One region of the Paenibacillus sp. S33 genome, then DNA from elsewhere that is predicted to be linked to it. Evidence: a T-box and tRNA genes for the amino acid it is inferred to sense, from the RefSeq annotation. Region 1 holds a T-box; the other holds one or more tRNA genes.

Evidence for each region. The T-box of region 1 lies ahead of ileS (isoleucine--tRNA ligase). A T-box ahead of a tRNA ligase gene usually reads a tRNA of that ligase, here a tRNA-Ile.
Region 2: it encodes a tRNA-Ile, which carries the amino acid that the T-box ahead of ileS (isoleucine--tRNA ligase) is inferred to sense. The anticodon was not compared.

What each region holds. Positions count from the first base shown of each region.
Region 1 covers NZ_JBSIEZ010000001.1:3,591,653-3,594,834, reverse strand. Annotated here, with positions in the region: gene ACWGXJ_RS16345 (YlmH family RNA-binding protein) at 1-504, shown strand, start outside; gene ACWGXJ_RS16340 (DivIVA domain-containing protein) at 677-1,186, shown strand; T-box leader at 1,349-1,628, shown strand; gene ileS (isoleucine--tRNA ligase) at 1,707-3,182, shown strand, end outside.
Region 2 covers NZ_JBSIEZ010000001.1:391,602-394,783, forward strand. Annotated here, with positions in the region: rRNA gene ACWGXJ_RS01670 (23S ribosomal RNA) at 1-904, shown strand, start outside; rRNA gene rrf (5S ribosomal RNA) at 1,058-1,174, shown strand; tRNA gene ACWGXJ_RS01680 (tRNA-Ile) at 1,211-1,287, shown strand; tRNA gene ACWGXJ_RS01685 (tRNA-Ala) at 1,310-1,385, shown strand; tRNA gene ACWGXJ_RS01690 (tRNA-Asn) at 1,390-1,465, shown strand; tRNA gene ACWGXJ_RS01695 (tRNA-Met) at 1,500-1,573, shown strand; tRNA gene ACWGXJ_RS01700 (tRNA-Ser) at 1,577-1,668, shown strand; tRNA gene ACWGXJ_RS01705 (tRNA-Glu) at 1,701-1,772, shown strand; tRNA gene ACWGXJ_RS01710 (tRNA-Val) at 1,779-1,854, shown strand; tRNA gene ACWGXJ_RS01715 (tRNA-Met) at 1,884-1,957, shown strand; tRNA gene ACWGXJ_RS01720 (tRNA-Asp) at 1,983-2,059, shown strand; tRNA gene ACWGXJ_RS01725 (tRNA-Phe) at 2,126-2,198, shown strand; tRNA gene ACWGXJ_RS01730 (tRNA-Thr) at 2,225-2,300, shown strand; tRNA gene ACWGXJ_RS01735 (tRNA-Tyr) at 2,305-2,390, shown strand; tRNA gene ACWGXJ_RS01740 (tRNA-His) at 2,410-2,482, shown strand; tRNA gene ACWGXJ_RS01745 (tRNA-Gln) at 2,500-2,574, shown strand; tRNA gene ACWGXJ_RS01750 (tRNA-Lys) at 2,579-2,654, shown strand; tRNA gene ACWGXJ_RS01755 (tRNA-Leu) at 2,669-2,756, shown strand; tRNA gene ACWGXJ_RS01760 (tRNA-Gly) at 2,763-2,837, shown strand; tRNA gene ACWGXJ_RS01765 (tRNA-Cys) at 2,848-2,919, shown strand; tRNA gene ACWGXJ_RS01770 (tRNA-Arg) at 2,946-3,022, shown strand; tRNA gene ACWGXJ_RS01775 (tRNA-Pro) at 3,047-3,120, shown strand; tRNA gene ACWGXJ_RS01780 (tRNA-Gly) at 3,130-3,182, shown strand, end outside.

The sequences.
Region 1 (3,182 bases):
ATCACATCTGACGATCATAAAATAGGTACCCTTGAGCACGGTGATTATCTAGGTGCCCTACTGGGGCTTGGAATCAAACGTGGGAAAATCGGGGACATTCATGTACTGGATGATGGGTGCCATGTATTGGTAGCTTCAGAGATTGGTGATTTTATGACGATGCATTTACAGCAGGTACATCGTGTTCATGTATGGACAGAACTGTTGCCTGTAGCGAGTCTGCGAACGAAGGGAGTTGCATTAGATGCGCTAGATCTGACGGTCGCTTCCTTGCGCCTAGACGGTATTGCCAGCGACGTGTACAAGCTAAGCCGAAGTAAAATATTAACACCGATTCGGGCGGGGCGGTGCCGGGTAAATTGGAAGGTGGAGGAGAATCCATCCACTCCACTTAAAGCGGGGGACGTTATTTCCATGCAGGGTTTTGGGCGTTTCAAAGTGCTTGAAACAGACGGGATGACAAAAAAGGGAAGATTCCGTGTCAAAATTGGTAAGTTTGTATAGCTGTAGGCAGGAATTACGAGCTTTCTGTCGAAAGAATTAAGCTATAGCGAAGAACTGGAACGATTTTGCTCTGTACAGTATTCACAAAACGGGGTATGATGACCGATAGATGATAGTGAGCGTCGTGACGCGGAAAATGTATTTTTTGTCAATCTTATAGGAGGTGGACGGCATGCCATTAACGCCATTGGATATACATAACAAGGAATTTGCCCGCCGGCTTCGCGGTTATGATGAGGATCAGGTTAATGAATTTTTGGATCAGGTGATCAAAGATTACGAGGGCGTTATTCGTGAAAATAAAGAACTGAGCACCGAGTTGTTGAACGTACAGGAGAAGCTCGATCATTTCGCGACGATTGAGGATACGCTGAGTAAGACGATTATCGTAGCGCAGGAAGCGGCTGATGAAGTTCGTAACAACGCCAAGAAAGAATCCCAACTGATCGTGAAGGAAGCGGAAAAAAATGCGGACCGTATTGTGAATGAAGCATTGTCCAAATCCCGCAAGATTGCGTTGGAGGTTGAAGAACTGAAGAAGCAGGCATCGATTTACCGAGCACGGTTTCGTACACTGGTGGAAGCACAGCTTGACTTGTTAAGCCAAGACGGCTGGGAAGCACTTGAAAACCGGGAACGCGAAGTACTGGAGCGCGAGCGTGAGATGAAAGAAATTTACTAATTTCATTTCTGACAAGCTTTTATCAGGCTTAGTTAGGGTTGACTTTTATCTTTAAACAGGCTATAACTGTAAATACTATACTGAATTCAATGATTATCCGTCTGTCGGCTGATGATTGTTATTCAAGGCAACGATGTTGCTGATTTCGATGAATTTAACATGTTTAATTCGTTGATGGGAACGAGTACGTCATGATTTGTCCCTCAGAGAGTTGGCCTTCCGGTGCAAGCCAACGTTCAGAACATGACCGAAGATCCTCCCGGAGAAGTGAGCTGAAGCGCTTAAGATTTATGGCGTGTGTAAGCAATCACCGTTTGCCATGCGTTATAATGGCGCCCTGCTGTAGTTGAGTGGGGCTCAGAGAGCCGTGATGAGACTGTATTTTTAATGGTCTGTTTTTACGGAATCAGGGTGGTAACGCGAGCACAGTCTCGTCCCTTTACAGGGATGGGGCTTTTTTTGTTGCTTTTTTTAGGAATGCTAGAGAAATCAATGATGAGCAGAGAGGGAGTATGACGGTATGAACAGAGTGGATGTTAAAGAAAAAGCACGGTCTCGTGACCTACGCATCCTGAGCAAATGGAAGCAGGAGGACACATTCCGTAAATCCATCACAAATCGTGAAGGAAAGCCAAATTTTGTGTTTTATGAAGGCCCACCAACAGCTAACGGTAAACCGCATATCGGTCACGTGCTGGGCCGTGTAATTAAGGATTTCGTCGGTCGCTATCAGACAATGAAGGGATACCGCGTCGTACGTAAGGCAGGCTGGGACACGCATGGCTTGCCGGTAGAATTGGGTGTACAAAAGCAGCTGGGAATCTCCCACAAACCTGAAATTGAAGAATACGGTGTTGAAAAGTTTATTAAAAAATGTAAGGCGAGCGTGTTTGAGTACGAGCAACAATGGCGTGATCTAACCGAAGCGATCGGATATTGGACAGACCTCGATAACCCGTACATTACATTGGATAATAACTATATCGAGAGTGTATGGAACATTTTGGCGACGATTCATGAAAAAGATCTGCTGTATCGTGGTCATCGTGTGAGTCCGTATTGCCCGGATTGTCAAACGACGCTAAGTTCTCATGAAGTAGCGCAGGGCTACAAAGATGTGAAGGATCTGAGCGCTACGGCTAAATTCAAGCTGCATAGCAGTGGTGAATATGTACTGGCTTGGACGACAACGCCTTGGACCTTGCCGAGTCACGTGGCGCTCGCCGTCAACCCTGAACTGGAATATGCACGTGTGAAGCAGGAAGACGGTGTATACATCGTTGCTAAAAATCTGGTTGAGGACGTAATTAAAGGCGAACATGAAGTGATTGGCACGCTATCCGGTTCAGAACTGGTTGGCCAAACGTATACCCCGCCATTTACGTATTTTCAGGTTGAAAAGGGTAATCAGATTCTGGGTGCGAAGTTCGTAACAGACTCCAGCGGTACAGGTATCGTTCATATGGCTCCGGCGCATGGTGAGGATGATTACCGGGTATGCCGTGAAAATGGTGTTGAATTTATCAACGTGGTGGATCTTCAAGGTAACTATGTAGAGGAAATCACTGATTTTGCAGGCCGTTTTGTGAAAGACTGTGATGTAGATATTGTTAAAATGCTGTCCGAAAAAGGCTTGCTGTACAGCAAGGAAAAATACGAGCATAGCTATCCGTTCTGCTGGCGCTGCGACACTCCATTATTGTACTATGCTATGGACAGCTGGTTTATCAAAACAACTGCGATCAAGGATCAATTGATTGCCAACAACAGCGAAGTCGAATGGTACCCGGGGCATATACGTGAAGGACGTTTTGGCAAGTTTTTGGAGGAACTGGTGGATTGGAACATCAGTCGCGATCGCTATTGGGGTACACCACTAAACATCTGGGTTTGTGAGGAAACTGGAGAACAGTTCGCTCCACATAGTATTGCTGAATTGAGGGAACGTGCGATTGGCGATGTACCAGCGGACATTGAGCTGCACAAACCATATGTA
Region 2 (3,182 bases), 3.2 Mb from region 1:
CGCTGTCTCAACGAGAGATCCGGTGAAATTTTAATACCTGTGAAGATGCAGGTTACCCGCGACAAGACGGAAAGACCCCATGGAGCTTTACTGCAGCTTGATATTGAATTTGGGTACGATCTGTACAGGATAGGTGGGAGCCGTTGAATCTTGAGCGCCAGCTTGAGAGGAGGCATCCTTGGGATACCACCCTGATCGTATCTAGGTTCTAACTTGGTACCGTGATCCGGTGCGAGGACAGTGTCAGGTGGGCAGTTTGACTGGGGCGGTCGCCTCCTAAAGAGTAACGGAGGCGCCCCAAGGTTCCCTCAGAATGGTTGGAAATCATTCGAAGAGTGCAAAGGCAGAAGGGAGCTTGACTGCGAGACCTACAAGTCGAGCAGGGACGAAAGTCGGGCTTAGTGATCCGGTGGTACCGCATGGAAGGGCCATCGCTCAACGGATAAAAGCTACCCTGGGGATAACAGGCTTATCTCCCCCAAGAGTCCACATCGACGGGGAGGTTTGGCACCTCGATGTCGGCTCATCGCATCCTGGGGCTGAAGTAGGTCCCAAGGGTTGGGCTGTTCGCCCATTAAAGCGGTACGCGAGCTGGGTTCAGAACGTCGTGAGACAGTTCGGTCCCTATCTGTCGTGGGCGTAGGAAATTTGAGAGGAGCTGTCCTTAGTACGAGAGGACCGGGATGGACGTACCGCTGGTGTACCAGTTGTTCCGCCAGGAGCACCGCTGGGTAGCTATGTACGGAAGGGATAAGCGCTGAAAGCATCTAAGCGTGAAGCCCCCCTCAAGATGAGATTTCCCAATTAGTAAGACCCCTTGAAGACGACGAGGTAGATAGGTTGGGGGTGGAAGTGCAGTAATGCATGGAGCTGACCAATACTAATCGGTCGAGGGCTTATCCTAAAAAATAAAATGCAAATGAGTTTCGGATCCAGTTTTCAGGGTGTAACCTTGAAGGTATGTAGAAATACATACATACAAGCGCATGGCTATTCATTCACACGATAAGTGATGAACCGAATAACCACACGGTAGAATTTGCACAGCAAATTCATGTTTGGTGGCGATAGCGGAGGGGTTCCACACGTACCCATCCCGAACACGACCGTTAAGCCCTCCAGCGCCGATGGTACTTGGACCGCAGGGTCCTGGGAGAGTAGGACGTCGCCAAGCGATATCCTTCAAAGGATAATGAAGTTTTGCATGTTAGGGCCTTTAGCTCAGCTGGTTAGAGCGCACCCCTGATAAGGGTGAGGTCGGTGGTTCGAGTCCACTAAGGCCCACCACTTCCAGAATAACAAAAAGATTGGGGCCATAGCTCAGCTGGGAGAGCGCCTGCCTTGCACGCAGGAGGTCAGCGGTTCGATCCCGCTTGGCTCCACCAATATTCCCTGATAGCTCAGTTGGTAGAGCACTCGACTGTTAATCGAGTTGTCACAGGTTCGAGTCCTGTTCGGGGAGCCATGTTTTGAATATTTCTGAATTTTATATATAAGGTGGCGGCGTAGCTCAGCTGGCTAGAGCGTACGGTTCATACCCGTGAGGTCGGGGGTTCGATCCCCTCTGCCGCTACTCGGAGAGATACCCAAGTGGCTATAAGGGGACCCTCTGCTAAGGGGTTAGACTGCGAAAGTGGTGCGAGGGTTCGAATCCCTCTCTCTCCGCCATAAATTTATTGAAACCAGAACTTATTTTGCAAGGCCCGTTGGTCAAGGGGTTAAGACACCTCCCTTTCACGGAGGTAACAGGGGTTCGAATCCCCTACGGGTCATAATATGGAGGCTTAGCTCAGCTGGGAGAGCATCTGCCTTACAAGCAGAGGGTCGGGGGTTCGATCCCCTCAGCCTCCACCATAAGAAAATTGAGAAATGCCTTTTAATGTCGCGGGGTGGAGCAGTTCGGTAGCTCGTCGGGCTCATAACCCGAAGGTCGTAGGTTCAAATCCTACCCCCGCAATTAATTTCCTGTTGGAAATGCCTCTGGAACTGTGGTGTAGAGGCCTAACATGCCTGCCTGTCACGCAGGAGATCGCGGGTTCGAATCCCGTCAGTTCCGCCATTTTAACTTCATATATAATTGGCATATATAGTGCGGATTATATGATGTAGTAATAAAATAAAATATGGCTCGGTAGCTCAGTCGGTAGAGCAGAGGACTGAAAATCCTCGTGTCGGCGGTTCGATTCCGTCCCGAGCCACCTTTCAAGTGGGAATTGAGTAATGTGCCGGTGTAGCTCAACTGGTAGAGCAACTGACTTGTAATCAGTAGGTTGGGGGTTCAAGTCCTCTCGCCGGCACCATTTTGGAGGATTAGCGAAGTGGCCAAACGCATCAGACTGTAAATCTGCTCCCTTACGGGTTCGGTGGTTCGAATCCATCATCCTCCACCAGTCTTTTCATAATCATATGGCGGTCGTGGCGAAGTGGTTAACGCACCGGACTGTGACTCCGGCATTCGTGGGTTCAAGCCCCATCGGCCGCCCTTTATTCTTAATCTATTGGGGATTAGCCAAGCGGTAAGGCAACGGACTTTGACTCCGTCATGCATAGGTTCAAATCCTATATCCCCAGCCATTAAGAGCCATTAGCTCAGTTGGTAGAGCACCTGACTTTTAATCAGGGTGTCGAAGGTTCGAGTCCTTCATGGCTCACCATTTATAATTATTTTGCGGTCGTGGCGGAATTGGCAGACGCGCACGGTTCAGGTCCGTGTGGGCTAACCCCCCGTGGAGGTTCGAGTCCTCTCGACCGCACCATATTTTGCGGACGTGGCTCAGCGGTAGAGCATCGCCTTGCCAAGGCGAGGGTCGCGGGTTCGATTCCCGTCGTCCGCTCCATTATCCATACGGCGCCATAGCCAAGTGGTAAGGCAAAGCTCTGCAAAAGCTTCATTCCCCAGTTCAAATCTGGGTGGCGCCTTGACTACTCATTATGGAATTTAATATGCGCCCTTAGCTCAGCTGGATAGAGCGTTTGACTACGAATCAAAAGGCCGGGAGTTCGAATCTCTCAGGGCGCGCCATTTCTTAAAAAAAATGTATAATGTCGGGATGTAGCTCAGCTTGGTAGAGCACCTGGTTTGGGACCAGGGGGTCGCATGTTCAAATCGTGTCATCCCGATACTGATTTGCGGGTGTAGTTCAATGGTAGAACTCCAGCCTTCCAAGCTGGTAGCGTGGGTT